Regions from separate parts of the Streptomyces sp. NPDC058620 genome, predicted to be linked through region 3. Evidence: riboswitches for the same ligand, from Rfam matches in the RefSeq annotation. Region 3 holds a riboswitch; each other region holds the start of a gene.

Region 1 (10,158 bases), on a different contig from region 3:
ATCGCGCTCCTGGGCGGGGCGGTGGTCCGCCAGACGGGAGTGGACACCGCGGTCGCGGTGGTGGTGGAGCAGCAGGCCGACCCCTACCGCGAGCAGCCGCTGTCCGCCAGGATCGTCCGGGCGGTCAACGCATACGACGACCTGTGCGGGGAAAGCGCCATCGGGCCGCTCGGAGCTCTGGAACAGCTCAGGCTGGGCACCGGCCACGACTACCAGCCCCAGGTCGTGGAAGCGCTGGCCGGCGTCCTGGCACGGGGCGGTCTGACCCAGGTCCGGCCTGGGTAACCCATGGGTAATGAGCGGGCGTCCGGCCGGGCATGGTTGGATGCGAAAGTAGAGCGGAAAACGAGGGTGTCCAGTCGGGACAGGCGGGAATCGTGAGGATCTTCGGGAAGGTACGGCATCGGCCCTCCGCCTCTTGGCGGCAGGCCACGGACCGCGCGTTCACGCTGATCGGCGACGGCCGGTACGAGGACGCGGGGGCGCTGCTGACACGCGCGGTTGACCTGGAACCCTGGCTCTCCGAGTCCTGGTTCAATCTGGCGCTGCTGCACAAGTTCAGGCACGACTGGGAGCAGGCGAGGGCCGCGGGTCTGCGGGCCGTGGCGCTCCTGGACCGGGAGTCCGGGGCGCCGGACTGGTGGAACGTCGGGATCGCGGCCACCGCGCTCCAGGACTGGCCGCTGGCGCGCAGGGCGTGGCAGGCGTACGGGCTCAAGGTCCCGGGCAACGGGCAGCACAGCGCGGCGGCCACCAGCGAGCCGCTCGGCATGGAGCTGGGCAGCGCGGCGGTACGGCTGTCGCCCGAGGGCGAGTCCGAGGTGGTCTGGGGCCGCAGGCTGGATCCGGCACGCATGGAGGTGCTGTCGATCCCGCTGCCCTCCTCCGGCCGGCGGTGGGGCGAGGTCGTCCTGCACGACGGGGTGCCGCACGGCGAGCGGGTCACCGCCGCCGGGCCCTCGTATCCGGTCTTCGACGAGATCGAGCTGTGGGCGCCCTCTCCCGTACCCACCTGGGTCGTGCTCCTGGAAGCGGCGACCGAGGCGGACCGGGACGCACTGGAGCAGCTCGCGTCCGACGCCGGGTTCGCCGCCGAGGACTGGTCGTCATCCGTACGGCTGCTCTGCCGGGCCTGCTCGGAGAGCAGGATGGAGAGCGACGAGGGCGACGGCGAGCACCTCGATCCGCACGACCACAGCGAGCCGGGCCACCCGGGTCCGCTGGGCCACCGCACGGCCGGTGACCTCTGGGTGCCGGAGCGCGAATGCGGTCTCGCGGCACCGGCGGGGCTGGTGCGCGGGCTGCTGGACGGCTGGGTCGCGGACAGCCCGGACAGCCGTGAGTGGCGGGATCTCGAAGAAGTCTGCTGAGCGGTGCCCGTAGGCTGTACGGGCACCGAATTCCGGTGCCGGTTATCCCGGGGTTCACGGGTTTCAGGTTTGCAGGAAGGCGTACGGCGGACATGGCGCAGCAGGAGACGGACGAGCAGATCAGCGTCGACGACGAGGGTTTCCTCGTCGACACCGAGGACTGCGAGGCACGTGAGGCGGCGTACCGCGAGCGCGGTACCTCGCGGCCGGTCACGGTCGTGGGCAACCCGGTGCTCCACAAGGAGTGCAAGGACGTCACCGCGTTCGACGACGAGCTGGCCCGGCTGATCGACGACATGTTCGCCAGCCAGCGGACGGCGGAGGGCGTGGGCCTGGCCGCCAACCAGATCGGCGTGGACCTCAAGGTCTTCGTCTACGACTGCATGGACGACGACGGTGTGCGGCACGTCGGTGCGATCTGCAACCCGGTGCTCGAGGAGCTGCCGCCCCAGGAGCGCGTCCTGGACGACTCCAACGAGGGCTGCCTCTCCGTGCCGACGGCGTACGCCGCGCTCGCCCGCCCCGATTACGCGGTGGTGCGCGGGCAGGACGCGAAGGGCAACCCGGTCAGGGTGCGGGGCAACGGCTACTTCGCACGCTGCCTCCAGCACGAGACGGACCACCTGTACGGCTACCTGTACATCGACCGGCTCTCGAAGCGGGACCGCAAGGACGCGCTGCGGCAGATGGCCGAGGGCACGCCGCGCTACGAGGTCGTCCCCAACGACTGACCGCTCACGCTCCGTGGACGGGGCCCTGTCGCCGGTACGGCCGGCGGCGGGGCCCCGTCCGTGTACCGGGTGGGGTGACGGTCAACCACTGTTTCTCCAGGCATAGTTGACGCGCGTCGACTCGTCCGACAGTCTCACCCCCAACACCTCACCGTGGTAGGGAGCTCCCCATGCTCAGACGCACCGCACACGCCATGCTCAGCATTGTCATGGCCATGGCTTTCGCAATAGGCGGAGCCGTACTGACCGCCGGCCCCGCACAGGCCGACGGCTGCTTCACCTGGACCAGGACACTTTCCCAGGGCGCCACCGGCAACGATGTCACCCAGCTCCAGATCCGGGTGGCCGGATACCCCGGATACAACGCCGTCCTCGCCATCGACGGTTCGTACGGCCCGGCCACCACCGCGGCGGTCCAGCGGTTCCAGGCCGCCTACGGCCTCGCCGCGGACGGCGTCGCCGGTCCCGCCACCCAGTCCAAGCTGTACGCGCTCCAGGACGACGACTGCACCCCGATCCACTTCACGTACCCCGAGCTCAACAACTGCAACAGCACCTGGGCGGGCGGAGCGGTCGCCGCGGGCACGGCCAGGGCCAATGCCCTGAGCTCGATGTGGAAGCTGGAGGCGCTCCGGCACGCGCTCGGTGACGCCTCCATCCGTGTGACCAGCGGCTTCCGGTCCTACTCCTGCAACTCCGCGGTCGGCGGAGCCTCGAACAGCCGCCATCTGTACGGTGACGCCGTCGACCTCGGCTCGGGGCCGCACTCGCTGTGCACCCTCGCCAAGCAGGCCCGTAACCACGGCTTCAACGGGATTCTCGGCCCGGGCTACGCCGGTCACGGTGACCACGTCCACGTCAACCAGGGGCCCAGCCGCTTCTGGTCGGCGTCGAGCTGCGGAATCTGAGCCGCGTCACGACCGGTCGCACAGGAGCCCCGCCCGGGAGGAATCCGGGCGGGGCATCGTGCGTCCTGGGAGTCTCAGGCCACCTCGGGCACCGCGGCCGGGCCGCGGAAGGTCCGGCGGTAGGCGTGCGGAGTGGTGTCGAGCGAGCGCACGAACTGGTGGCGGAGCGCCGCCGCGGTACCGAAGCCGGTCCGGGCGGCGATCGTGTCCATGGTCTCGTCGGAGCTCTCCAGCAAGCGCTGGGCCAGGAGCACCCGTTGGCGCAGCAGCCAGCGGTACGGCGTGGTCCCCGTCTCCTGCTGGAAGCGGCGTGCGAAGGTGCGCGGCGACATGTGGGCCAGACCGGCGAGCTGCTCGACGGTCAGCTCCTGGTCGAGATTGCGTTCCATCCAGGCGAGCGTCTCGCCGACCGTGTCGCACGCGGCCCGGGGCAGCGGGCGCTCGATGTACTGCGCCTGCCCGCCGTCGCGGTGCGGCGGCACGACCATACGGCGGGCGACCGCGTTGGCGACCTCCTGCCCGTGCGCCTGCCGCACGAGGTGGAGCGAGGCGTCGATGCCCGCTGCCGTGCCCGCGGAGCTGATGACCGGGCCGTCGTCCACATACAGCACGTCGGGCTCGACGACGGCCAGGGGGAAACGGCGGGCCAGTTCGGCCGCGTGGCGCCAGTGGGTGGTGCAGCGGCGCCCGTCCAGCAGTCCGGCCGCGCCGAGCACGTACGCGCCGGAGCAGACGCTCAGCACGCGGGCGCCGCGGTCCACGGCCCGGCGCAGGGAGTCGAGAGCCTCCTCGGGATAAGTCCGGTCCGCGAAATGGCTGCCCGCGGGGACGGCGATGAGGTCGGCCTCGTCCAGCCGGTCGAGGCCGTACGGGGTGCTGATCGTGAATCCGGCGTGGGTCCGCAGGACCGGCCCCTCCGCGGAGACCACCGCGAAGTCGTGTACGGGCAGGCCCGCTTCGCTGCGGTCGAGCCCGAAGACCTCGCACAGCACGCCGAGTTCGAAGGGGTGTACCTCGTCGAGCAGGAGGACGGCGACGTTGTTCAGCTTGGACATGGCGACAGTGTGGCAGTAATTCGATGGTGTGTGACAGTCCTGCCACTGCCGGATTCTGTCCGGAGGGACGACAGTAGAGGCATGAACACATTCATGAACTACACGGGCATAGCCGCTCTTTTCGTCCTCGTCCTGCTGCCCGCACTGGTCGGCCTCGCCCGCGAACGGCGCATCGACCGCGAGCTGCGGGCGCCGGAACGGAACCAGGGAGCCGAACCGCCGCAGGCCGAAGGCGCCGCACGGCCGGTCGCGGCCACACGGCGCCCCTCCATCGGCTCCTGGGCCCGGGTCTAGAAGTCGTCGTCGAAGCCGACGGAGCCCTCCACGGCCACCTGGTACGCGGACGGCCTGCGCTCGAAGAAGTTCGTCAGCTCCTGGACGCCCTGGAGCTCCATGAACGAGAACGGGTTCTCGGAGCCGTACAGCGGGGCGAAACCGAGGCGGGTGAGGCGCTGGTCGGCTACACACTCCAGGTACTGGCGCATCGACTCGGTGTTCATTCCCGGCAGGCCCTCGCCGCAGAGGTCGCGGCCGAACTGCAGCTCCGCCTCGACAGCCTCCCTCAGCATGTCGGTGACCTGCTGCTGGAGGGCGTCGTCGAAGAGATCCGGCTCCTCCTTGCGGACCGTGTCCACGACCTCGAACGCGAAGTTCATGTGCATGGTCTCGTCACGGAAGACCCAGTTGGTCCCCGTGGCGAGGCCGTGGAGCAGACCTCGGGAGCGGAACCAGTACACGTACGCGAAGGCGCCGTAGAAGAACAGCCCCTCGATGCACGCCGCGAAGCAGATCAGGTTCAGCAGGAAACGACGGCGGTCGGCCTTCGTCTCCAGCCGGTCGAGCTTCTCGACCTCGTTGATCCACTTGAAGCAGAACTGCGCCTTCTCCCGGATCGAGGGAATCTCCTCGACCGCGTCGAACGCCGCCGCGCGGTCGTCCGGGTCGGGCAGGTAGGTGTCGAGCAGCGTCAGATAGAACTGGACGTGAACGGCCTCCTCGAAGAGCTGCCGGGACAGATACAGCCGCGCCTCGGGCGAGTTGATGTGCTTGTACAGCGTCAGTACGAGGTTGTTGGAGACGATCGAGTCCCCCGTCGCGAAGAACGCGACGAGCCGCCCGATCATGTGCTGCTCGCCGGGCGACAGCTTCGCCAGATCGGCGACGTCGGAGTGGAGGTCGACCTCCTCCACCGTCCAGGTGTTCTTGATCGCGTCGCGGTAGCGCTCGTAGAAGTCCGGGTAGCGCATGGGCCGCAGGGTCAGTTCGAAGCCCGGGTCGAGCAGGTTCTTGGTCTCGGTGGAGCTCATTACTGGCAGGCCTCGCAGGACTCGGGGTTTTCGAGGGAGCAGGCGATCGCGTCCGCGTCGGGGGCGGCCGCCTGTACGGGGACGGGGGCGGCCGACGCCGCGCGGGCGATCCGGGTCGCCGGGCGCGAGCGCAGGTAGTACGTCGTCTTCAGCCCCTGCTTCCAGGCGTACGCGTACATCGAGGAGAGCTTGCCGATCGTCGGCGTCTCCAGGAACAGGTTCAGCGACTGGCTCTGGTCGAGGAACGGCGTACGCGCCGCGGCCATGTCGATCAGGCCGCGCTGCGGGATCTCCCACGCCGTGCGGTACAGCGCCCGTACCTCCTCGGGGATCCAGGCGAAGCCCTGCACGGAACCGCTCGCCTCGCGCAGCGCCTCCCGGGTCCGCGCGTCCCACACGCCGAGCTTCTTCAGCTCGTCGACCAGGTAGGCGTTGACCTGGAGGAACTCACCGCTGAGCGTCTCGCGCTTGAAGAGGTTGGAGACCTGCGGCTCGATGCACTCGTACACCCCGGCGATCGAGGCGATCGTCGCCGTCGGGGCGATGGCCAGCAGCAGCGAGTTGCGCATTCCGGTCGTCGCGATCCGGGCGCGCAGGGCGTCCCAGCGCTCCGGCCAGTTCAGCTCGGTGCCGTAGTGGTCGGGGTGCAGCACACCGCGGGCGGTGCGGGTCTGCGACCAGGCGGGGAGGGGGCCGGAGCGCTCGGCGAGATCGCAGGACGCCTCGTACGCGGCGAGCATGATCCGCTCGGAGATCTTCGTGGACAGCGCCCGCGCCTCGGGGGAGTCGAACGGCAGGCGCAGCTGGAAGAAGACGTCCTGGAGGCCCATCGCGCCCAGGCCCACCGGACGCCAGCGCGCGTTGGACCGGCCGGCCTGTTCGGTCGGGTAGAAGTTGATGTCGACGACCCGGTCGAGGAAGGTCACGGCGGTGCGGACCGTGGAGTCCAGGCGCTCCCAGTCGATGTCGCCGTCGGCCACGAACGCGCCTAGGTTGACCGAACCGAGGTTGCAGACGGCCGTCTCGCCGTCGTCCGTGACTTCGAGGATCTCGGTGCACAGGTTCGAGGAGTGGACCACGCGGCCCGGCTCGGCGGTCTGGTTGGCCGTGCGGTTGGAGGCGTCCTTGAACGTCATCCAGCCCTGACCGGTCTGCGCGAGCGTACGCATCATGCGGCCGTACAGGTCCCGTGCCGGCATCGTCTTGCGGGCCAGCCCCGCCGCCTCGGCGGCGCGGTACGCCGTGTCGAAGTCGTCGCCCCACAGGTCGACCAGCTCGGGCACGTCGGCGGGCGAGAACAGCGACCACTGGCCGTCCGCGTCGACGCGGCGCATGAACTCGTCCGGAATCCAGTGCGCCAGGTTGAGGTTGTGCGTACGCCGCTGGTCCTCGCCCGTGTTGTCGCGCAGCTCCAGGAACTCCTCGATGTCCGCGTGCCAGGTCTCCAGGTAGACGGCCGCGGCGCCCTTGCGGCGGCCGCCCTGGTTGACGGCGGCGACCGAGGCGTCCAGCGTCTTGAGGAACGGCACGATCCCGTTGGAGTGCCCGTTGGTGCCGCGGATCAGTGAACCGCGGGCGCGGATACGGGAGTACGAGAGGCCGATGCCGCCCGCGTGCTTGGAGAGCCGGGCCACCTGGTGGTAGCGGTCGTAGATCGAGTCGAGCTCGTCCAGCGGCGAGTCCAGCAGATAGCAGGAGGACATCTGCGGGTGCCGCGTGCCGGAGTTGAAGAGCGTGGGGGAGGAGGGGAGATAGTCGAGCCGGCTCATCAGGCCGTACAGCGCGGCGACCTCGTCCAGCGCCTCCGGGGTGTCGTCCTCCGCGAGACCGGACGCGACGCGCAGCATGAAGTGCTGCGGGGTCTCGATCACCTCGCGGGTCAGCGGGTGGCGCAGCAGATAGCGGCTGTAGAGGGTCCGCAGTCCGAAGTAGCCGAACCGGTCGTCGGCGCCGCCCACGAGCGAGGCGCCGACCAGGGCGTCGAGCCGGGAGGCGTGGACCCGGACGAACTGGGCGGTGCGGTCCGCGATCAGGCCCTCGCGGTGGCCGACGGCGACGGAGGCGGAGAAGGAGACCGCGCCCTGGCCTGACGCCTCGTCCGCGATGGTGCGGGTGAGGAGGCGGGCGGCGAGCCGGGAGTAGGCGGGGTCCTCGGAGATGAGGCCCGCGGCGGCCTCGGTGGCCAGCGAGCGCAGCTCCGCCTCGTCCGACTGGGCATTGCGGCCGCGCAGCGCGGCGGCGGCGACACGGCCGGGGTCGGTGTCGGGCAGATCCGCCGTGAGGTCGGTGAGGGTCCGCAGCAGTGCGGTCCCCGGGGCGTCCGTGGACGTTGCGGTCCCGGCGGACCGGTTCTTCTCGGCGGACTCTGCTGCTGAAACCGGATCGGCTGGCGCGATGGTCACCGCGGTGCTCTCCCTCGCTCGGCTCGGGGCCGGCGGGGAACGGGGGCAGCCGGGCAGCGTGGGGCCCGGAGGCGGCAGCACTGCGTGCGGCGTCCACCGGCCCATCCGCGAGGCCCGGACGTCTCTGCGCCCGGTTCGGTCGAGCCGGGCGCGCTGCCGACAGGTCTTCGGACTTCGGATGTGCAAAAGCACACCGATCACACCGTTGCGGGACAGTTCCGGATTCGCACCGGATTCCCCTGCGGCGACAGCGAGCATGAGCATACATGTGGGGGCTGCCCGTCGAGGCAGCCCCCACATGTTGTGTCGTGTGTCCGGAGCCCGGCCGGAGTGCTGTCAGGGTGCCGTCATAGTCAGTGGCCGCCCGGCGCACCCACCGTGGCGGGCGGGAGCACCGTCTTGACGCCCGGGTCGCCCGCGTCCGCCGTGTAGTCGGACGGGGAGGTCTCGTCGATCCCGGCCGGTGCCTTCAGCGCGTTGAGGACGAAGGTGAGGACGACCACGACCACCACGTTCAGGACGAACGCGGTGAGACCGATGTAACCGATCTCGCCGATGCCCGGGATCTCCTTCGAGGAGCCGCCGAAGTGCTTCTGCGTCGGGCTGGCCACGCCGTACGCGGCGACCGTCCCGTACAGCATGCCGACCGCCCAGCCGGCGATCAGGGCCCAGCGGTGGAACCACCGGGTGAAGAGACCGCCGACCAGCGCAGGCATCGTCTGGAGGATCCAGATCCCGCCGAGCAGCTGGAAGTTGATCGCGACCGTCTTGTCCATCGTGAGGACGAAGGCGAGCGCACCCACCTTCACCAGGAGCGAGACCAGCTTGGAGACCTTGGTCTCCTGCGCCGGGGTCGCGTCGGGCTTCAGGAAGTCCTTGTAGATGTTCCGGGTGAAGAGGTTCGCCGCGGCGATCGACATGATGGCCGCCGGGACCAGCGCGCCGATGCCGATCGCGGCGAAGGCGACGCCCGCGAACCAGTCGGGGAACATGTTCTCGAACAGCTGAGGGATCGCCAGCTGTCCGTTGTCGACCTTGACCCCGGCCGCGATGGCCATGAAGCCGAGCAGCGCCAGCAGGCCCAGCATCAGCGAGTACAGCGGCAGGATCGTGGTGTTGCGGCGGATCACGTCGCGGCTGCGGCTGGAGAGCGTCGCCGTGATCGAGTGCGGATACATGAAGAGCGCGAGCGCCGAACCCAGCGCCAGGGTGGCGTAGCCCCACTGGCCCATCTCACCCGGGACGAGCGCACCGCGCGGCTTGCCGGTCGCCTCGTTGGTCTGGGAGAACGCCTCGCTCGCCTTGGCGAAGATGTCGTCGAAGCCGCCCAGCTTGATCGGGATGTAGATGATCGCCACGGCGATGACCAGGTAGATCAGCCCGTCCTTGACGAACGCGATCAGCGCGGGCGCCCGCAGGCCCGAGGAGTAGGTGTACGCGGCGAGCACCGCGAACGCGATCAGCAGCGGCAGGTCCCTGATGAACCAGTGCGTCGTCTCGCCACCGCCGACGCCCATCACGTCCAGCACCGCCTGGATGCCGACGAGCTGGAGCGCGATGTACGGCATCGTGGCGAGGATGCCGGTGAGGGCGACCGCCAGTGAGAGCCCCTTCGAGCCGAAGCGGCCCCGGACGAAGTCCGAGGTGGTGACGTACCCGTGCTTGTGCGACACCGACCACAGACGCGGCAGGAACGTGAAGATCAGCGGGTAGACGAGGATCGTGTAGGGGACGGCGAAGAAGCCTGCCGCTCCCGCCGCGTAGATCGCCGCGGGGACGGCGACGAAGGTGTACGCCGTGTAGAGGTCGCCGCCGAGCAGGAACCAGGTGACCCAGGTGCCGAACGACCGTCCGCCCAGCCCCCATTCGTCCAGGCTGTTCTCGTTCTCGGCCTTCCGCCAGCGGGCGGCCATGAAGCCGATGACCGTGACGGCCACGAAGAAGAAGATGAACACGGCGAGTGCTACGCCGTTGACGCCGTCCTTCATGCTGACGCACCTCCCTTGCGGGCGCGCTGGTCACGCTGCCACAGCGTGTAAGCGATCATCGTCAGCGCGGTCGAGATGACGACCCAGAGCATCTGGTACCAGTAGAAGAACGGGATGCCGATAAAGGTCGGATCGACCTTCGCGTACGAGCTCACCCAGAGCATCGCCACGAACGGCGCGATGAGACAGAGGGCGATAACCACCCGCACGGGTGTGATCGTTGGTCGTTTTTCGGCGGTGTTTTCGGGCATGTGGTGCTCCGTCCCCTCGCTGGTCACCGGTGTAATGCGCACGAAATCTAGGCGAGGGGTCCGTCCAGCGTCACCCCCTGTCCGCATTGCGGTAGTGCAACGGTGATGTCTCGGTGAGACTCACGAGCGAAGCCATGGTCCGGTTC
Region 2 (10,158 bases), on a different contig from region 3:
GCCGCCCTTCCGGTCGCCCTGTGAGGCGACCTCCGCTCCGCAGCCGGTGAGGGCCAGGGCGACGGCGAGCGCGAGTGCGGCGGGTCGTACGGGGTTCGTCATGGTGACGGGGACTCCTTGGGACATCGGTTACGCGGCGAGGAGACGGTCGAAGAGCAGCTGGATCGCGCCGGTCTCCGGGTGCGGTACGCGGTGCGCCCGTACGCCGAAGACCTCGGCCAGCAAATCGGGTGTGAGGACGTCGTGCGGAGGGCCGGAAGCGACGATCCGGCCGCCGTCGATGACGTGGATGAGATCGCAGTGGAGTGCGGCGAGGTTGAGATCGTGCAGCGCGGTGAGAACGGTCAGCCCGCTCTCGCGCACCAGGGCCAGCACCTCCAACTGTTGTGCGATGTCCAGGTGGTTGGTGGGTTCGTCGAGGACCAGGACCCGGGGCTGCTGGGCCAGCGCGCGGGCGATCAGCACACGCTGCTTCTCACCGCCGGAAAGGGTGAGGAAGCCGCGATCGGTGAGGTGGCCGGCGCCGACTCCCGCCAGCGCGGCCTCGCACGTACGCCGGTCCTCCTCGGTGGTCCGGGCCATGGACCGCTGGTGCGGCAGCCGCCCCATCGCCACGACCTCGGCGACCGTGAAATCGAACTCGGTGACCGCCTCCTGGGGAAGCGCGGCCAGCCGGCGGGCGCTCTCGCGCGCGCTCATCGCGGAAAGGTCGTCCTCGCCGAGCCGGACGGTGCCGGCCGAGGGGCGCAGGGCTCGGTAGACGCACCGCAGCAAGGTGGACTTTCCGCTGCCGTTGGGCCCGACGAGGCCGACGAACTGCCCTGTACCGGCGCGCAGTGTGACGTCGTCGACGAGTCGCGCGCCGGCGATCTCGACCGTCAGTTCATCGATGTCGATCCGCATCACGCGCCTCCGAACGTGTAGGAGCGGCGGCGCATGAGCAGGACGAAGCAGGGAACACCGATGACCGCGGTCAGTACGCCCACGGGCAGTTCGGCCGGTGCGAGCACCACACGGGAGAGGATGTCCACCCAGATCAGCAGGACGGCGCCGGCGAGCGGTGCGACGGCGAGGAGCCGGCGGTGGTCCGCGCCGACCAGCATCCGTGCGGCGTGCGGGACCATCAGGCCGACGAAGCCGATCGCACCGCTCACCGCGACGACGGCCCCCGTGACGGCCGCGGAGACGAGGAAGAGCTCCTTGCGCAGCCTTCCCGCGTCCACGCCCAGCGCTGCGGCGGTCTCGTCGCCCATGGCGAGGGCGTTCAGCCGGCGCGCCGACCATGCGAGGTGGGCGAGGCCGGCGAACACGGCGGTCGCGGCGATCGGCACGGATGCCCAGGTGGCTCCGCCGAGGCTGCCGAGCATCCACATCATCGCGGAGCGGGCCGCCTCGCCGCGCTCGGCCGCGAACACCATGAACGTGGTCACGGCCGAGAAGCCGTAGTACATCGCGGTGCCCGTCAGTACGAGCCGCAGCGGGGTCAGGCCGCGATCGGTGCGGGCGATGGCGTACACCAGCACCATGGCCAGGAGGGCGGAGACGAAGGCCGCCGACGACAGGGCCCAGATGCCGAAGGCGCCGAACGCGCCGAAGATGAGGACGGCGTTGGCGCCGACGGCCGCGCCGGAGGAGATACCGAGGACGAACGGGTCGGCCAGGGCGTTGCGGACCATGGCCTGCACGGCGACGCCGATGGCCGAAAGGCCCGCCCCCACGACGGCAGCCAGGACGGCTCGCGGGAAGCGCAGTTCCCAGACGATGGTGTAGGCCGCGACCTGGTCGGGGGCGATGGTTCCGCCCGTCAGCCCGGCCCAGAGATGGCGCACCACCTCTCCCCAGGAGAGCCCCGAGGCCCCGGTTCCGGCGCCGAGGACGAGGGAGACCGGGAGCGCGATGCCCAGGCAGGTCAGGAGCAGTGGCAGTGAGACGCGCTTGGGGGGCGCGGGCCCGGCGCCGGTGGGGGCGGCGAGCAGCGGTGCGGCGGGTATGCGTTCGAGCGATGTGGCCACGGGCGGGTCGCTTTCGCCTCGGGCCGTGCGCCTACGTTCCAAAGGAGCAGCCCGGGACTCGGGGCCCCTGCGCAGCACCTCTCGCAGTCCACGGCGAATTGACAGGAGCCATCACCACCGCGGGAAATCGGGCTTACGGAGACCTGTGTGGGCTCCGCCTACCGTTGCGGGTCAGCGCCGGACTTCGACCGGACTTCCCCCGCGGGGCGCATGCAGCTTAGCGCGGAACGGTTCGGCTACGTCGGGAACAAGGCACTACCCGCGGTCCACGTGGTGCGACCGGGCTCCCGGCGCTCAGCCCCTGGGATGTGTGCCCGGCGTGTGGCCGAAGGCGCGGCGGAAGACGTCGATGAAGGCGCTGGCGGAAGACCAGCCGCAGAGGTGCGCGACCGCGGTGACGGGCGTGTGACAGGCCAGCAGGACCAGTGCGTGGTGGAGCCGCGACTGGGTGCGCCACTGCGGGAACGTCATGCCGAGGTCGCTGCGGAACAGCCGGGACAGCGTGCGGTCGCTCGCTCCCACCTCACGGCCCAGTTCGGCGAGGGTACGGCCGTCCGCCGGATCGGCGCACAGGATGTCGCACAGCGTCCGCAGCAGCGGCACGGTCGGTGTGGGCAGGTGCAGCGGCTCCTGGGGCGAGGCTCGCAGCTGGTCGAGCAACACCGCGCGCAGTCGGGCCCGTTCGGGGCTGTCGGCGCCCGGGGGGCGGGTATGGGCGACGATCAGTTCGCGCAGCAGGGGGCCCACGGCGAGCACGGTCGGCGTGTCCAGGGCGAGCGGGTTCTCCGTCCTGGGCAGCCCCACGAGGTGCAGTTCGAGTTCGCCGTGGGCCTGGTGGGCATGCACGGTGCCGGCGGGGATCCAGATGGCGCGGGTGGCCGGGGCGACCCACGAGCCCGCGTCGGTGGTGACGGCCAGCACTCCGCGTCCGGCGTAGACGATTTGGTGGTCGTCGTGCCGGTGGGCATCTATCGCGGCGCCGGGCGCCATCCGCTGGGTGCGGGTCGGGGCGACCGACGTGTGGCGGATGTTCGTCATTGCCTGGCAGATTATCGGAAGTGCGACACGGTGCCGGGATCCGATCATGACGGGGTGCGAAGAAAACCGTCCCTCACACTGTTGTCCGTCGGGCATGCCTGCGTCGACGTCTACCAGGGCGCCGTGGCGTCCCTGGTGCCGTTCTTCGTCGCGGAGCGCGCCTACAGCTATGCGGCCGTCTCGGGCATCGTGCTCGCCGCCTCCCTGCTCTCGTCCGTGGCACAGCCGGTGTTCGGTGTCCTCACCGACCGTTGGCCGATGCCCTGGCTGCTGCCCGTCAGCACACTGCTGGGCGGTCTCGGAATCGCGCTGAGCGGGGTGAGCGGCTCGTACGCGCTGACCCTGGTGTTCGTGGCGGTGTCCGGGGTGGGCGTGGCCGCCTACCACCCCGAGTCCGCCCGGGTGGCCCGGATCGTCAGCCGGGGCAGTCACAGCGGGATGGGCTGGTTCTCGTTGGGCGGCAACCTCGGCTTCGCGGCGGCCCCACTCCTGGTCACCGCCGTCGTCTCCGTCGGCGGTCTGCGCCTGACACCGCTCCTGGTACTGCCCGCGCTGGTCGGCGTCTCCCTGTGTGTGCCGGTGCTCAGGGCGCTGGAGCGGCGCCGGTCCGACGGAGGCGGTACGGCGGTGGCGGCCGGGCCCGACGACCGGGCGTCGTTCGTGAGACTGTCACTGGCCGTGGTGTGCCGGTCGGTCGTCTTCATCGGCCTGAGCACCTTCCTCTCGCTCTACGCCACGGAGCGCATGGGCGGCAGTGGGACGGCGGGCACCGCGGCGCTGTTCGTGCTCTATCTCGGCGGTGCGGCCGGGTCCGTGCTGGGCGGCGCGCTGGCCGACCGGTGGGACCGGGTCACCGTCGCGCGCTGGTCGTACCTGCTCGCTTCCGGCTCCGTCGCGGGCCTCGTCCTCGTACCGGGCCCGGCGTTCTACGTGTTCGTCGCCCTGACATCGGCCGGCCTGTACGTCCCGTTCTCGCTGCAGGTCACGCTCGCGCAGGACTATCTGCCCTCGCGCGTGGGCACGGCCGGCGGGATCACGCTCGGTCTGACCGTCAGCATCGGTGGTCTGGTGAGTCCCCTCATCGGCAGCATCGCCGACGCGACGTCCCTGCGGACCGCGCTGGCACCCCTGGCCCTGATGCCCGCGCTGAGCTGGCTGCTGTTCCGCACCCTGCCCGAACCGACCGTGCCCGCTTCACTGCGCAGCCCCTGATTCCGGCCGGTGCCGCCGCGCCCGCCGGGCCTGAAGGGAGGGCATGGGTTCCTCGTCGGGGACTGGATCAGCAACACCTTCGGCGGCACGGTCGCCGACAGTTCGAAGTTCGGCACAGCCGTCTCCGGCAACCCCGGCGCGAACAGGCCCACCCCCTGTCCGGGCGGCCAGGACGAGACCGGCACGACCGGCGCCTTCCCGGCGGCACCTTCGGCGTGACCGTCTTCGCCAAGGTGACCCTGCGGAAAATTCTCGGCCGCCTTCCGGTACGTCCTCGTGCCGGACCGGCCCCAGGAATTCGCGTGCCGCTCTCCCGCGGGTACACCAGCAGGAGCAGGAAGCGGCCGACCGGCCGTCCGCTGCCCGCACCGGCGTCACCCGAGGGGCGAGAAACAGCTACCTCCGGAGACACCGGTTGTCGAACGCGCAAGCGCATGTGAGAGATTGGCACTCCTCTTGTGAAGGCGCTTCAGCAACTCCGGGGGCCGGGGGCACAGTCGTGGCTACCGGTCGGGGACGGAGGCGAACGCCCTTCTCAACATGCTTGCTTGCAGGGCGTGTTGGCCGATATCGGGACCATGACCTGTCTCGATTGAAGGGAAGATTCCGGTGATAGCATCCGGGCATCTGTGATCTTGATCCACTGGATTCAGATGCTGATTTGCGATCGGCGGCCTGTTCCACGCGACAGCGGCCGCGGGCAGCGCCCGAGCGGCTGTACCGCGGCTCCTCGCGAGGTGCACCGGTCGCCGTCCGCCTGCCATGCGCCCGGGAAGGTTTCCATGATTCGAGATGCACTTGTGTGGTGCTTGGTCGCGGTGGCGGCGACAGCCGTCGTCGCGGTCGTGGCACTCGCCGCCCGCAATAGAGCCCTAGGGGCGAAGAAGCAACAGACCGAGGCCGAGCTGAGGCGCCAGCTCCACACGTCCGACAGTCAACTGCACGTTTCGCGTGCCGAGTTGCAGAGGTTCAGGAGCGAGCAGGACCGGACCCTCCGGGAGGCCAAGGAGGCGGCGGAGGAGAACACCAAGGCGGTCCTCAAGGGCGCCGCCAGCTTCCTGCAGAGTCTCGCGGCGGAGCAGACGACACTCCTGGACGGGATTCAGCGGACGTACGGCGGTCACGCCGTGCTCAGCGACCTGCTGGAGGTGAACCACGCCAACGCCCAGATGGCGCGCAAGGCCCAGGGCATCGCGGTCATGTGCGGTGCGCCGCTCGGCCGCCGCAACAGGCCCGCCAGCGTGTACGACGTGGTGCGCAGCGCCCAGGGGCAGATACGCAACTTCCACCGGGTCGCCATCATGCAGCAGACCGGTCTCGCGCTGAAGGCGTCCGCGGTCGCCCCCGTGGCCCTCGCCGTGGCCGAACTGCTTGACAACGCTGCCAGCTTCTCCCAGCAGGACGCCCCGATCGAGGTGACGTTCCAGCGGGTCCAGAACAACCTGTGCATCGTCATCGACGACGCCGGTGTCAGCATGAACGACGAGGACCGGCAGCGGGCCACCGAGCTGCTGTCCGGGGATGTCGTCCCCCGGCTGTCACAACTCGGGAACCAGCCGAAGTTCGGCTTCCCGGTGATCGGCCTGATCGCGCGTCAGTACGGCTTCAAGGTGGATGTCACCGGAGTCTCCCGGTACGGCGGCGTACGGGCCGTCGTCCTGCTGCCCGAGGAGCTGTGGACCATGGAGGAGACGCCGCCGGCCCAGGAGGCCCCCGTGAGCAGCATCCTGCGTGCCGAACGGCCACAGACCGGGACGACGCGCACGACACACGGTCTGCCGAAGCGCGGAGCGCGCCAGGCACCCATCGCGAGCGTGCCCGATCCGGAGGAGACCCGGCCGGTGTCACAGGCTCCCCAGGAGACCGGCCGCGCCTCCGGGCGCAGCCTGGGGGCCTTTCAGCGCGGCACGCTGTCAGGCCGCAACCTAGATGCCACGTCGCTCGAAGGGTCCGAAGACGCATGACCGCCGACCTGTCGTGGATGCTCGAGGACATCGTGCACAACGTGCCCCGTGCACGGCACGCCGTCCTGCTGTCCGCGGACGGCCTTCCTCGTGGGGCCACGGAGGGCCTGGCCGAGAAGGAGGTGCGTACCATCTCCGCCGCCATGGCGGGGATGCAGTCACTCAGCCGGGCCACGGCCCACTTCGCCGGGCCCGAGGAGGACCGGCAGTGGAATCAGACGATCATCGAGTTCTCCCACGGCTGGAGCTTCCTGATCGGCGCGGGGCAGGGGGCCTACCTGGCCGCCGCCGCGGCGCCCGATGTGGACATGCAGCAGATCTCCTTCCGTATGCACCGCCTGGTCGCCCGGCTGGGCAACAACCTCACCTCGCCGCCGCGGGTGAACACGGATGACGACGCCGGAACGCGCGGCACCGGCCCGGCCCGGCGTGAGAACACCGGCGCCCCGGGTTTCGTGCTCGCCGACCTCGACCAGGTGATCTCCGAGGTGCGGGGCGCCCGTCACGCCGTACTGCTGGGGGCCGACGGTCTGCCCCGCGGGGCGACCAGCGGGCTGAACAGGGACCTGGCGGACACGATCTCCGCCGCCATGACCGGCATCCACGCCTACAGCAGGGTCACCTCGCAGTTCGCGGGTGTCCTGGAGGACGCCGAGTGGCGGCAGACGGTCATCGAGTTCCAGCACGGCTGGATCTTCCTGATCGCGGCGGGTACCGGGGCCTTCCTGGCTGCCGCCGCCGAGCACGACTGCGACATCGAGGAGTTCACCACGCGCCTGCACGAAGTGATCCCCAAACTGACCACATCGGCAGCGCAAGGACAGGGAGCAGGCCATGCCTGACGAACCCGAGCTCGAGCTGGAACTGACGTCCCCGTTAGTTCCCCTCTTCGTGATCACGAACGGACGGGCGCTGCCCCCGGACCACGAGTACGAGCACACCACGCTCGTCATGGCGGCGCAGGACGCGTCGGCCGCGGCGCGCACGCTCTCTCCGGAAGCGGGCCAGGTCATGGATCTGGTCACCGATGGCTTCCTGTCCGTGGCCGAGGTGGCCGGCCATACGCACCTGCCGCTGGGCATCGTGCGCATCCTGCTGGCGCAGTTGGAGGAGGACAGTCTCATCCTCGTGAGAAGGCCGATACCGCGCGCCGAACGTGTCGACAGAGAACTGGTCAGCGCCGTACTCGAAGGCCTGAAGAACCGATTCGGAGCGTAACGCGTGTACCTGGATCCAGATGTCTCCCATGCGGTGAAGATCCTCATAGTGGGGCACTTCGGGGTCGGGAAGACCACCTGCATCGGAAGTCTCTCCGAGATCGAGCCACTGCGCACCGAAGAGGAGATCACCGAGGCCAGCGAGGGTTTCGACGACCTGTCGGGCACACCTCACAAGAAGACCACCACGGTGGCCATGGACTTCGGCCGCCTCACCCTCAGTGACACGCTGGTCCTCTACCTCTTCGGAACGCCCGGTCAGGAACGTTTCAAGGAGATGTGGGAGGAGCTGTCCCGGGGCGCCCTCGGCGCGCTCGTCCTCGTCGACCCCGAGCGGCTGCACGAGTCCTTCCCCGTCCTCGACCTGGTCGAGAGCTTCGGTCTGACGTATGCCATCGGCGTCAATCACTTCGAGGGCACCACGGACTACCCGCTCGACGAAGTCCGCGAGGCACTGAATCTGACGGCCGACACCCCCGTAGTGAAGTGCGACGTACGCGACGAGACCACCTCGGCGCAGGCACTCATCACGCTCGTCACACATCTCATGTCCCAACTCGGCTAGGAGAGCGCCGGAATGCAACAGCCGCTTGACGCCCAGGAGATACCGCCCGGATGCCCCGCACACGGGAACGTCCAGCTGTACGGCCCCTCGTTCGGAGCCGACCCCGACGGCCACTACGCGCATCTGCGTTCGTTCGGCCCGAGCTCCCCCGTGGACATCGCTCCGGATGTCCAGGTGGAACTGATCACCAGCTATGACGCCGCCTTGTACGTCCTGCAGAACCCCGCGTCCTTCGTCCGCGACTCCCGCCGCTGGAACGCGCTGAACGAGGGGCGCGTCCCCGCGGACAGCCCGGCCCTGCCGATGATGAGTTACCGCCCCAACGCGCTCTTCAGTGACGGTGCCGCGCATGCCCGGCTGCGCCAGGCGGTCACGGACAGCCTCGCCACGGTCAACGAGCTCCAGCTCGTCAGGCAGACGCAGCAGTCGGCCGACTACCTGATCAGCCGCTTCAGTTCCGAGCCCCGCGGCCAGGCGGAGCTGATGTCGGAGTACGCGCAGCCGCTGCCGCTGCTGGTGTTCAGCGACCTGTTCGGCTGCCCGCCCGAGATCGGTGACCGCGTGATCGCCGGGATCAGCGGCATCTTCGAGGGCACTCCCGGGGCCGACGAGGTGCTGGGAGGTGCGCTCACCGAGCTGATCGCCCTCAAGCGGCGCCGCCCGGCGGCGGACCTGACGACGCGTCTGATGGAACACCCTGCGCAGCTGAGCGACGAGGAGGTGCTGCACCAGCTCGTGACCCTGCTCTCCGGCGGGACGGCACCTCTGACCGCCGCCATCGGAACCAGCAGCGCGCTGTACCTCGGCGAGGAATGGCAGAGCGGACTCCCGGTCGAGGACGCCATCGCCCAGACCCTGTGGAACTACGCGCCGATCGCCAACTACGCGGCCCACTACCCGGCCCACGACGTCGAACTCGGCGGCAGGCTGCTCCGGGCCAACGATCCGGTCCTGGTGTCCTTCGCCGCGGCCAACACCGACCCGAAGCTGACCGAGCACCGCCAGCAGCTCAGCGCCAAGGCGCACCTGGCCTTCGGCGCGGGCCCGCACGCGTGCCCCGCCAAGGACCCGGCGTTCATGATCGCGGTCACCGCCGTCGAGACCCTTCTCAACCGGCTGCCCGACGTCGAGATGCGCGTTCCGTTCAAGACGCTGGCGTGGGCGCCGACTCCGTGGAGCCGTTCGCTGGTGACCCTGCCGGTCCGCTTCACCCCGCGCACGGTGTCGTCGGGCGCCGAGCCCGCCCATGCGCAGGCCCAGGCTCCCCAGGCACCCGCCGAACAGCGCTCCGCCGCCCGGTCGTCCCAGCCGCCGACCACCGCGGCGCCGCAGCACAAGGGGGGCATGTTCAGCCGATTCCTGGCGTGGACGAGGGGAGAGTGACGTAAGTAACTCTCTGAGGCACCTGTGTTACTGGATGCTTCAACGATCTTGTGGGTATGCATGGCGGCTGGTTCTCGGAAAGGAGCCGCCACATGGGAGTTGTCACAACCCCGTCGTATGACCGCAGGGCGTCCGCCTCCCTCTTCTCTCGTCTACGGACGGCAAGGGGGCAGGCCGATCCCTTCCCGATATACGAGGAGCTGCTGGCGAGGGGGGATGTCATCCCCGCCCCCTGGGGCGGCTCCGTCGTGTCGAGCTTCGCCGTCTGCGACCAGGTGCTGCGCAGCCGTGACTGGTTGGAACCCGACAAGCGGTGGCGCGAGCGCCAGGGATCGGGCACGCGCTGGAACGCCTCCTCCTCGCGGGAGATGAGCAACACGCTGGCCGCGCTCAACCCCCCGGACCACACACGGGCGCGCCGGGCGGCCGGCACCTTCGACCGGGGCGCCGTGGAGCAGATCGGCCGGACCGTGAGCCGGACGACGGATCAGCTCCTGGACTCCCTGTCGGAGCAGGTGCGCGAGGGGGAGGCGGACTTCGCGGCCCTGGTTGGCGAGCAACTGCCGGTCGCCACGATCGGCGACTGGCTCGGCATCCCGGCCGCCGACTGGCCTCGCCTGCGGGAGCTCACCCACGACCAGGTCTTCACCCAGGAACTGCTGCCCTCGGCAAGCCAGCTGGCCGGATCGGACGCGGCCACGGCCGAACTGCGCACCTACTTCACGGCCCTGGTGGCGGACCGGCGCGCCCACCCCGGTGAGGACCCC
Region 3 (10,158 bases):
TCGACCGGGAGAAGTCGCTGAACGAGGGGGCCATCACCGTTCCCAACTTCGCGGTGGACTCCTGGTACTGGCAGATCATGGCCCACTCCGGTTTCTACGACCCGGACAAGAAGCTCAAGGACTTCACCGAGCAGGAGTGGGCGGACTTCCTCCACAAGCCGCAGGTCAAGGTGAAGGTGGGCAGCAACAACTTCACGTACGAGGGCCTGCTCCTGAAGGTTCAGCGGACCATGCTCAGCAAGGACCGCGACGCCATGCAGTCCCACATCCGGGCCTTCGTCGACCGCGCGGTGGTCTTTTGCGACTGCCCCGACTGCGGAGGCACCAGGCTGACGGCCGCGGCTCTGTCGTCGACGATCGACGGGGTGAACATCGCGGAGTGCTCCGCCATGCAGATCAGCGATCTGGCCCTGTTCGTGCGGGAGATCGACGACCCGGGTGTGGCCCCGCTGCTGGCCGGTCTGCGGGATCTGCTGGATTCCCTCGTCGAGATCGGCCTCGGCTACCTCAGTCTGGACCGGCCCTCCGGCACGCTCTCCGGCGGTGAGGCCCAGCGGGTGAAGATGGTGCGGCACCTCGGCTCCAGCCTGACGGATGTCACCTACGTGTTCGACGAGCCGACCATCGGCCTCCACCCCCACGACATCCAGCGGATGAACGCGTTGCTGCTGCGGCTGCGCGACAAGGGCAACACCGTGCTCGTCGTCGAGCACAAGCCCGAGGTGATCGCCATAGCGGACCATGTGGTCGATCTGGGACCGGGCGCGGGCACGGACGGCGGACACATCTGCTTCAGCGGAGACGTACCGGGGCTGCGCGCCTCCGGCACCCTGACCGGGCGGCATCTGGAACACCGGGCGGGCCTCCGGGACGCCGTGCGGAGACCGCACGGGCAGCTGTCCATCAAAGGCGCCGACAAGCACAACCTCCAGGACGTGAGCGTCGACATCCCGCTCGGTGTCCTGACCGTGGTCACTGGGGTCGCCGGATCGGGCAAGAGCTCACTGATCCACGGCAGCCTGCCCGCCGGGCAGGGCGTCGTGGTCGCCGACCAGTCGCCCATCCGTGGCTCGCGGCGCTCGAACCCGGCGACGTACACGGGACTGCTCAATCCGATCCGCACGGCCTTCGCCAAGGCCAACGGCGTCAAGCCGGCTCTCTTCAGCGCCAATTCGGAGGGTGCCTGCCCCAAGTGCAACGGCCTCGGGCTCATCTACACCGACCTCGCCATGATGGCGGGCGTGGCATCGGTGTGCGAGGAGTGCGAAGGCAAGCGGTTCACCCCCGAGGTCCTCACCTACACGCTGGACGGCAGGAACATCAGCGAGGTGCTGGGAATGTCGGTGGCGGAGGCCCGCGACTTCTTCCCTTCCGGCCAGGCGCACACCATCCTCGGGCGGCTGCGTGACGTCGGGCTCGGATACATCAGGCTCGGGCAGCCGCTCAACACGCTCTCGGGCGGGGAGCGCCAGCGCCTCAAGCTGGCCATCCACATGGCCGAGAAGGCGGCGACGTACGTACTCGACGAGCCGACCACCGGTCTGCACATGGCCGACGTGGACCAGTTGCTCGCGCTGCTCGACCGGCTGGTGGACGCGGGCAACACCGTGATCGTCATCGAGCACCACCAGGCGGTGATGGCCCATGCGGACTGGCTCATCGACCTCGGACCCGGGGCCGGGCACGACGGCGGCCGCGTGGTGTTCGAAGGGACGCCGGCAGACCTCGTCGCGACGGGGGACACCCTCACCGCCCGGCATCTGCGGGATTACGTCGCGGCCTGAGCCGTACGCCGGCGGCCCACACGCGGCCGCGCGGGCCCCGTTCTCCGTGCGGCCGCTCAAGGAAGATACCGGATATTCGGTGTATTCCCGTCCATATGGGTACGTGAAGAGGTATGAGCATTGGAAATCCCGACCCGGACCCGCGCAACACGCCCGGCCTGGAGCCCGGAGGGGGTGTCCCTACGGGCGACACGCCCCCGGGCGAAAGCAGCACGTCGGAGGCGGGGCCGTGGAACGAACCACCCAGGGGATGGGCGATGGGACCTCTCATCGCCATCCTTGCCCTCGCGGTGGTGGTGGCGGCCTTCTTCCTCGTCTACGCCATCCTCATATGACCTGTGCCGAACACCCGCCGTGTCCGTACGCTTGACCGTGTGTAGCGGGTGGACGACGGCGGGGCGGGTGCCGCAGGAGCACGATGGCCGGCGTGCGGCCGACGTCAGGGCCGGTAGCGCAACGGGTGGTCGTCGGGCACCTCGGTGAGTGCGATGCGGTGACCGTCCGGATCGGCGATCCACATCTCGATCAGACCCCAGGGCTCCCGCAGCGGTGCGCGAAGGACGTGGACGCCACGGCTCGCGAGTTCCTGGTACGCGGCCTCGCAGTCGGCCACCTGCATCCAGAGGCGGATGCTCGCGGTCGGCGGTTCGTCCGATCTTCCGGACAGCTCCAGGAAGCCACCGCCGAGAAAGTAGACCGTGCCGCGCTCCGGCCCGGTGCCGAACTCGCGGTACACGGCGAGACCGAGAGCTTCCCCGTAGAAATCCCGCGAGATCTGAGGGTCACGAGGTCGCAGCAACACCCGGCTGCTCAGTACATGCACCATGAACGTGACCCTACGCCGGTACCCGGCCGCCCCGACGGCTCTCCGCGCCGAGTTGTCCGTCGGCAACCCGGGCCGGTGGTCCGCACGCGGCCCGCTCGGCCGGAGGCCCGCCGACCCGACGAACCGGGAAGATCGAAAGCGTGGTCACGGTCACCCGTGAGACGGTAAATTCGAACGAACGCCGTACCTGTGGAACAGGCTCACGTATCCGCCGCGAGATCGGGAAACGCGTCCATGAGCTCTCCGAGCGACCCCGCCCAGTATCCGGTCCCGCACCCCGCGCACGGAGCGGGCCGGCTCCTCGCCGTCAGCGATCTGCATGTCGGAATCGCCGACAACCGGCCGATCGTCGAGTCGCTGCACCCGATGTCGGATGCGGACTGGCTCATCGTCGCGGGTGACGTGGCCGAGCAGGTGAAGGACGTGGCGTGGGCGCTGGAACTGCTCGCGAGCCGATTCGCCCACGTCGTGTGGACGCCGGGAAACCACGAACTTTGGACGATCGACAGGGACGCCGTGGCGCTTCGAGGCCAGGCGCGGTACGACCACCTCGTCGAGGTGTGCCGAGCGCTCGGCGTCTCCACACCCGAGGACCCCTTCCCCCGCTGGCCGGGGCCGGACGGGCCGGTGGCGGTCGCACCCGTCTTCGTTCTCTACGACTACACCTTCCGCGCCCCGGGCACGACGACCAAGGAGGAGTCCCTGGCTCGCGCCCACGAAGTGGGCGTCGTATGCACCGACGAGTTCGTGCTGCACCCCGACCCGTACGCCACCCGCGACGACTGGTGCCGGGCCCGGGTCGCGCAGACCGAGCAGCGGCTGGCCGCACACGACCCGGACATCCCCCTCGTGCTCGCCGGCCACTGGCCACTGGTGCGGGAACCCACATCCGTCATGTGGCACCCGGAGTTCGCCCAGTGGTGCGGCACCGAACTCACAGCCGACTGGCACCGCAGGTTCAACGTGGCGGCCGTTGTGTACGGCCATCTCCACATTCCCCGTACGACCTGGTACGACGGGGTGCGCTTCGAGGAAGTCTCGATCGGCTATCCCAGGGAGTGGCGCGAACTGGGCCACCCCCGTGGGCTGTTGCGGCAGATCCTGCCGTACGAGGACGGGGCCGGCACGCAGACCGGGACGCCGCCCGACGCGGACGGACCGGCGCCCGCCGGGCAGGGAGAGGCATCGTGATCGACCGGCTCCTCCCTCCGTACGTGGCCAGCGCGGCGACCTGTGAGGAGGACGCACCCGCCGGAACCCTGTTCCCGGAGGAAGAGGCACTGGTCGCCACGAGTGTGGCGAAACGGCGCCACGAATTCGCCGCGGCCCGCGCCTGCGCCCGCAGGGCGATGGCCGCTCTGGGCCTGCCGCCCGCTCCCGTACTGCGTGGTCACCGAGGAATGCCGCTGTGGCCCACCGGGTTCGTCGGCAGCATGACGCACTGCGACGGCTACCGTGCGGCAGCGCTGGCGAGGGCGGAGGACCTCCGTGGCCTGGGGGTCGATGCCGAACCCAACGCGCCGCTGCCCTCCGGCATATGGGAGATCGTCTCGCTCCCCTCGGAGCGGGAGCGGCTCCTGTCGCACGACGACTTGACGGGACGGAGAACCGGCACGGAGCCCGACGGGACCGGGGCCGTTCACTGGGACCGGCTGCTGTTCAGCGCCAAGGAGAGCGTGTTCAAGACGTGGTTCCCCCTCACCCGGACCGAACTCGACTTCACCGAAGCGGACATCACGTTCGTCCGTACGTCCGCGACCGCGGCCGGAGGAACATTCACCGCGACGCTGTTGCGGACCGCGCCCGGAATGCCTCCGGTGCTCACGGGCAGATGGCTGGTTCACGACGGCATCGCGGCCACGGCCATCACACTTCCCGCCTGACGGTCGTCCGGCTCAACACGTATCGGCCTCAAAGAGCCTGACCACACATCAGGTTCCAGCGCCCCTGGCGTCCGCTGAGTTCGGTGCGGGTCAAAGGAGGCACGTCGAGGCGCCAGAACGCCGACGAGGGCAGACCGAGTCCATGAACGATCGCGGCGCGTACGACGGCGGGCTCGACGACGGCGAGGACCCGGCCGCTGCCCTCCTCCAGACCGTCGAGCCAGCCGCCGACCCGGGCGGACAGGTTCGACAGCGACTCACCACCGTGGGGGGCCGCGTCCGGGTCGGCCAGCCAGGACGCCACGGCCTCGGGTTCGCTGTCGCTCACGTCGGACAGCCGCTTCCCGCGCCAGCGCCCCATGGCCCAGTCGGCGAGGGCGAGTTCGGACACGGGCTGAAGGCCGAGGACCTCGGCGGTCCGAAGGCAGCGCTCGGAGCCGCCGCTCAGGCACAGGTCCGCATCCGGTACGCCACCCGCGGCGGCACGCGCCCGACGTGTTCCGGCCTCGTCGAGGGGCGCGTCACCCTCGAACCGGGCCTCTCGCAGACCGGGATTCATCGCAGGCGAGATCAATATCACCCGTACCGTCAACGCGCTCTCCACTCCGTGAACCATGGCCTGTTCCGTACGTGACGTGTGGCCGTCGGGGCCCGTCGCCCTGCCGATTGCACCATGGCGGTGCCCAGCCGCAAGCGGTATGGTCACGACGACCATGACGACGGTGTGACGGAAGCCGGTGAGAATCCGGCACGGTCGCGCCACTGTGAACTCGTACCTGTACGGGAAGTCAGACCCGGCACTGTCGTCTGAGGCACCACGATCGGGACGCGTGTTCCCACAGGAGGTTCTGCCATGGCACAGTCTGCTGCCCCCGCCACCGGCGCACCCGCCATCACCCCCATCTCGCTGAAGGCCCTTGCCCCTTGGGCGGCGTTCTTCGGCATTCTCATGCTCGTCCTGCTGTACTTCGTCGGCGCCGAGCAGGGGGCCATCTCGGTCATCGCCGGTGAAGGCGTCCACGAGTGGGTCCACGACGGCCGGCACCTGCTCGGTTTCCCCTGCCACTGAGAACCCGATACGCAGGGGACAACCTCGTGAACTCCATCTCTGTCAGAGCTCTGCTCGTCCGCGGGATGCTGGCCGGCCTCGTGGCGGGCGCGCTCGCCCTCGTCGTCGCCTACTTCCTCGGTGAGTCCCAGGTGGACGCCGCCATCGCGCTGGAAGCGGCTCACCACCACGACCACGGCGGCGGCGAGGAACTCGTCAGCCGCACCATGCAGGCCACCGGCGGCCTCGCCACCGGCATCCTGGTGTTCGGCGTGGCGGTCGGCGGCATCGCCGCACTCGTCTTCTGCTACGCGCTCGGCCGCATCGGCGACTTCGGCCCCCGGGCCACAGCCGCTTTCGTCGCCGGTGCCGCGCTGCTGACGGTGTACGTCGTGCCGTTCCTGAAGTACCCGGCAAACCCGCCGGCCGTAGGTGATCCCGGCACCATCGGACAGCGCACGGCCCTCTTCTTCTTGATGGTCGCGCTGAGCGTGCTGCTGGCCGTCGCCGCCGTCATCATCGGCAAGCGGCTCGCACCCCGTCTGGGCAACTGGAACGCGTCGATCGCCGCGTTCGCCGGCTTCGTCCTTCTCATCGGACTCGCCTACGCCTTCCTGCCCTCGTTCAACGAGGTCGGCAAGGACTTCCCGGCCACGCTGCTCTGGCAGTTCCGGCTGTCCACGCTCGCCATCCAGGCGACGCTGTGGGGCTGCTTCGGTCTCGTCTTCGGATATCTGACCGAACGACTGCTGGAGCCTGAGGCGGACAGCTCGCGCGCGGGCACCGGAGCGGCGTCCCGGACTGCGGGGGCGGTGACCTGAGCGGTGGCAGGTGACCGGCCCACCGGTCCCTCGACACCCCTGACTGAGCCGTATCCGTTCGCTACGCAACCCGCCGGGCGCTGCCCGGCGGGTTGCGCGGTTCGTGGCGCCGGACGCCGGCAGGACGGCGGGCCGACGTGCCCTATGCGTCCTTGCCGGTCCAGTCGACCAGGTAGTGATGCAGTTGATCGTCCACCCCGACGAGCCGCATCCCGGCCGCTGTCATGACGCGGTGGGATCCGATGTTGTCGAGGTTCGCGTCGCCCCGCACGGATGCGACGCCTTGCGAGCGGGCGAACTCCAGCAGGGCGCGCAGCGCCTCGGAGGCGTACCCCTTCCCCCGGGCGCCGGGGGCCAGACCGTAGCCGATGGTCACCTGACCGTTCTCATCGGGTACGCCGTGAAATCCCAGCCCACCGATCACCTGTTCGTCCTCCCGCCGCCTGATCTCGAAGGAGCCGAACGGCCGGGGGTCCCCGGACGTCTCGCACGTGCTGAGGTAGCGGCGCGCACCGCCTTTGTCCCCGTCGGTGGGGTACCCCGGGGCCCACCGGGCGTCGGCCCCCGGTTCGCCCGCAACTATGTCCGCTGCTTCGGCGGGACTCATCAGGCGGAGCGTGAGGCGTGTCGTCACAAGGTCATCCATGACTGGCGGAGTATCACGGCGTGAGGGCTGAGCGCATCCGAATATGCGCGGCGGAGGACGGATGCCGGTGGGTTATCGCTGCTGGATAACATCGCTACCGACAGGAGGGTAGCGACGCTACGTTATTGGTGTTAGCGTTGATTACCCGGGGTGGCGCAGGCAGCCGTCCCCTCCAGCAGGGAGCAGCGTGATGAGTGAGCAGGCCACCCCCACCCGCCGCAGGGTCGCCGTCGTCACCGGCGGCTCGCGCGGCATCGGCCGCCAGAGCGCCGAACGGCTCGCGGCGGACGGCTTCGCCGTCGTCGTCAACTACGCGGGCAATCTCACCGAGGCCGAAGCCGCAGTCGCTGCCATCGTCGCCGAAGGCGGCGAGGCCTTCGCGTACCGGGCCGACGTGGCCGACGAAGTCGCTGTCACCGCCCTCTTCGACGCCGCCGAGGAAGCGTTCGGGGGAGTCGACGTGGTCGTCCACGCCGCAGGTGTGATGACGCTGGCCCCGCTGGTCGACACGGACCTGGACGCCCTGGACCGGATGCACCGAACCAACATCCGCGGCACCTTCGTCGTCGATCAGCAGGCAGCGCGGCGCCTGCGCGAGGGCGGGGCGATCATCAACTTCTCCAGCTCCGTGCTGTCCCTGTCCCTTCCCGGCTACAGCGCCTACGCAGCCACGAAGGGTGCCGTCGAGGCCATGACGCTGATCCTGGCCCGCGAGCTGCGCGGCCGGGACATCACTGTCAACGCGGTCGCGCCCGGACCGACCGCGACCGCCCTGTTCCTGGACGGCAAGGACGAGGAGACGGTGGCGCGGCTGGCAGCCCAGGCGCCGCTGGAGCGCTTGGGGACGCCGGAGGACATCGCCGAAGTCGTCTCCTTCCTCGCCGGCCCTGCCCGCTGGGTCAACGGCCAGGTCGTGCGTGCCAACGGCGGCATAGTCTGAGTCGACCGGCCCTGCTACCCACCCCCTCGACCGGGAGCACTGCCATGCATGGGACCTCCATGAACCGCCGACCTCGCTCCCGCCGATGCCGTCGTGAGGGTGGTCACCACCGAACACGGCAAGCGGCCCTTTCGGGTGGATGCCGACCCGGCGGGCGACCGCAGCGAGGAGGTCAGTGTCGTCGTCGGCCCTATCCGCGCGGAGTTCCTCACCCGCATCGGCATCGACGACCGGCTGACCCTCCGTTCCGGCGTCTGAATTGCGCCGGGCGCCGCTTGATAGCGTCCGTCCGATGAGTACACGAGCGCGCATTCTCGAGGTGGCGGCCGAGTTGGTCGCGGAGTCCCCGGACGGCGATGTCTCCACGCGTGCCGTGTGTGAGGCCGCCCAGGTGGGGCCCCCCGCCCTGTACCGGCATTTCGGCGACAAGGAAGGCCTGCTGTCGGCCGTCGTCGACCACGGCTTCGACGCGTACCTGGCGACCAAGCGGGAGCGCGGCGAGTCCACGGACCCGGTGGAGGATCTCCGTCATGGCTGGGACAGTCATGTGGACTTCGCCCTGCGCAATCCGAACCTGTACCGGCTGATGAACTCGCCCGCGATGCGCACCCCGCCGGCCTCGGCGCTGGAGTCGCACCGGATTCTCACTCGTGACCTGGAGCGGGCGGCGGAGCGGGGCAGGCTGCTGGTCGCTCCCGAACTGGCGGCCCAGGTGATCATGTCTGCCAACGTGGGCGTGGCGCTGATGCTGGTGGCCCGCCCGGGGACCTTCTCCGACCCCACGGCATCGCGGCGAGTGCGCGACGCGGTACACGCCGCGGTCCTGACGCCGGACGAAGCCGGCGGTGCGCCGGTGGGTGCGGCGGCCCCTACCGCCGCAGTCCCTTCCACCGCCGCCACCTTGAGTGCTCTGCTGCGGCAGTCCCACGGGGCAGGGCTCAGTACGGCGGAGGCGGCCTTGATGACGGAATGGCTGGACCGTGTCTCCAACACACAGGGCGGCCCGGAGCCGAAGCCCCGGGCCTGAGCGGGCGGACCCCGAGCGCCGTCACCGACGACCCGGGGTCGCTTCGCGGTACGGCGTTACGACGCTTCCGGCCCGAAATCCCCGGTCAGCGCCGCCGCCATCCGCAGATGGGGCACGGCCTCCGCATGCCGGCCCTGCCGCTCCAGGGTCCGGCCCAGCATCAGCTGCGCGTAGTCCTCGACGGGGTCGCGCTCCAGCACGGCACGCAGCTCCGCCTCGGCCTTGCCGAGGCGCGCCGAGTGGTAGTAGGCGCGGGCCAGCAGCAGTCGCGGAGCGACCTGCTCCGGTACCTCATCGACCAGCCCGCCCAGGATGCGGGCGGCGGTCAGGTACTCCTTCGCGTCGAAGAACATCTGCGCACGGTCCCAGCGTTCGGCGGCTGTGCCGAACTCGTAGTAGGTGTCGTTCACTGGTCCTCCTTGGCGGGGCCGTTGGCGGATCCGGTCCGCGGTCTCCGCGGTGTCCGTTCGGGTGCGTCAACACAGCATAATGATTGAATATTCCACTAAACTTTCGGCGTGGGGGTGGGCACTACGGGTCCCTGCGGGAATAGGTTGAGCGCCATGAGTAATCTCGATCGCCAGGCCACACCCTCCGTCTGCGGAGGACGGGGCTTCGTCGTCGCCGAGCCGGTACGCGAACTACTCGCTCCGCGCCGTGTCCAGTTGGGCGAATCCACCGAGGTCCGCAGGCTGCTGCCGAATCTGGGCCGCCGGATGGTCGGCGCCTGGGCTTTCGTGGACCACTACGGCCCCGACGACATCGCCGACGAGCCCGGGATGCAGGTGCCGCCGCACCCGCACATGGGTCTGCAGACGGTCAGTTGGCTGCATGACGGCGAGGTCCTGCACCGCGACAGCGTGGGCAGCCTCCAGGCGATCCGCCCCCGCGAGCTGGGCCTGATGACCTCGGGCAAGGCGATCAGCCACTCCGAGGAGAGCCCGAAGCCCCACGCCAGGTACCTCCACGGCGCGCAGCTCTGGGTCGCACTGCCCGAAGCGCATCGGAACGTCGATCCGCACTTCCAGCACCACACCAACCTTCCCACGGTCACCGCGCCGGGCCTCGTCGCGACCGTGATCCTCGGAGAACTCGACGGCGCCGCCTCGCCCGGCACCACGTACACCCCGATCATCGGCGCCGACCTGGCCCTGACGAGCGGCGCCGAGGCCCGCGTACCCCT

What was found. Region 3 has a riboswitch for cobalamin ahead of ACFWSK_RS25795 (CbtB-domain containing protein). Riboswitches for the same ligand answer to the same signal wherever they lie in the genome.
Region 1: it holds a riboswitch for cobalamin, as region 3 does, so the genes downstream of both, ACFWSK_RS10985 (ribonucleoside-diphosphate reductase subunit alpha) here and ACFWSK_RS25795 (CbtB-domain containing protein) in region 3, are expected to answer to the same signal.
Region 2: it holds a riboswitch for cobalamin, as region 3 does, so the genes downstream of both, ACFWSK_RS00395 (FecCD family ABC transporter permease) here and ACFWSK_RS25795 (CbtB-domain containing protein) in region 3, are expected to answer to the same signal.

What each region holds. Positions count from the first base shown of each region.
Region 1 covers NZ_JBHXQO010000008.1:12,939-23,096, forward strand. Annotated here, with positions in the region: gene ACFWSK_RS10950 (HD-GYP domain-containing protein) at 1-285, shown strand, start outside; gene ACFWSK_RS10955 (tetratricopeptide repeat protein) at 378-1,370, shown strand; gene def (peptide deformylase) at 1,463-2,101, shown strand; gene ACFWSK_RS10965 (D-Ala-D-Ala carboxypeptidase family metallohydrolase) at 2,272-3,009, shown strand; gene ACFWSK_RS10970 (GlxA family transcriptional regulator) at 3,084-4,064, opposite strand; gene ACFWSK_RS10975 (hypothetical protein) at 4,146-4,358, shown strand; gene ACFWSK_RS10980 (ribonucleotide-diphosphate reductase subunit beta) at 4,355-5,371, opposite strand; gene ACFWSK_RS10985 (ribonucleoside-diphosphate reductase subunit alpha) at 5,371-7,773, opposite strand; cobalamin riboswitch at 7,914-8,050, opposite strand; gene mctP (monocarboxylate uptake permease MctP) at 8,127-9,761, opposite strand; gene ACFWSK_RS10995 (DUF3311 domain-containing protein) at 9,758-10,012, opposite strand.
Region 2 covers NZ_JBHXQO010000001.1:81,219-91,376, reverse strand. Annotated here, with positions in the region: gene ACFWSK_RS00405 (ABC transporter substrate-binding protein) at 1-102, opposite strand, end outside; gene ACFWSK_RS00400 (ABC transporter ATP-binding protein) at 130-903, opposite strand; gene ACFWSK_RS00395 (FecCD family ABC transporter permease) at 903-2,012, opposite strand; cobalamin riboswitch at 2,113-2,260, opposite strand; gene ACFWSK_RS00390 (AraC family transcriptional regulator) at 2,307-3,050, opposite strand; gene ACFWSK_RS00385 (MFS transporter) at 3,105-4,262, shown strand; gene ACFWSK_RS00380 (hypothetical protein) at 4,272-4,481, shown strand; gene ACFWSK_RS00375 (ATP-binding protein) at 5,045-6,226, shown strand; gene ACFWSK_RS00370 (roadblock/LC7 domain-containing protein) at 6,223-7,068, shown strand; gene ACFWSK_RS00365 (DUF742 domain-containing protein) at 7,061-7,444, shown strand; gene ACFWSK_RS00360 (ATP/GTP-binding protein) at 7,448-8,008, shown strand; gene ACFWSK_RS00355 (cytochrome P450) at 8,021-9,391, shown strand; gene ACFWSK_RS00350 (cytochrome P450) at 9,484-10,158, shown strand, end outside.
Region 3 covers NZ_JBHXQO010000033.1:44,955-55,112, reverse strand. Annotated here, with positions in the region: gene ACFWSK_RS25825 (ATP-binding cassette domain-containing protein) at 1-1,784, shown strand, start outside; gene ACFWSK_RS25820 (DUF6480 family protein) at 1,898-2,119, shown strand; gene ACFWSK_RS25815 (VOC family protein) at 2,224-2,610, opposite strand; gene ACFWSK_RS25810 (metallophosphoesterase family protein) at 2,845-3,801, shown strand; gene ACFWSK_RS25805 (4'-phosphopantetheinyl transferase) at 3,798-4,493, shown strand; gene ACFWSK_RS25800 (histidine phosphatase family protein) at 4,522-5,109, opposite strand; adenosylcobalamin (AdoCbl) riboswitch at 5,196-5,343, shown strand; gene ACFWSK_RS25795 (CbtB-domain containing protein) at 5,347-5,562, shown strand; gene ACFWSK_RS25790 (CbtA family protein) at 5,589-6,362, shown strand; gene ACFWSK_RS25785 (GNAT family N-acetyltransferase) at 6,505-7,008, opposite strand; gene ACFWSK_RS25780 (SDR family oxidoreductase) at 7,199-7,948, shown strand; gene ACFWSK_RS25775 (short-chain dehydrogenase/reductase) at 8,048-8,206, shown strand; gene ACFWSK_RS25770 (TetR/AcrR family transcriptional regulator) at 8,241-8,975, shown strand; gene ACFWSK_RS25765 (tetratricopeptide repeat protein) at 9,032-9,385, opposite strand; gene ACFWSK_RS25760 (pirin family protein) at 9,539-10,158, shown strand, end outside.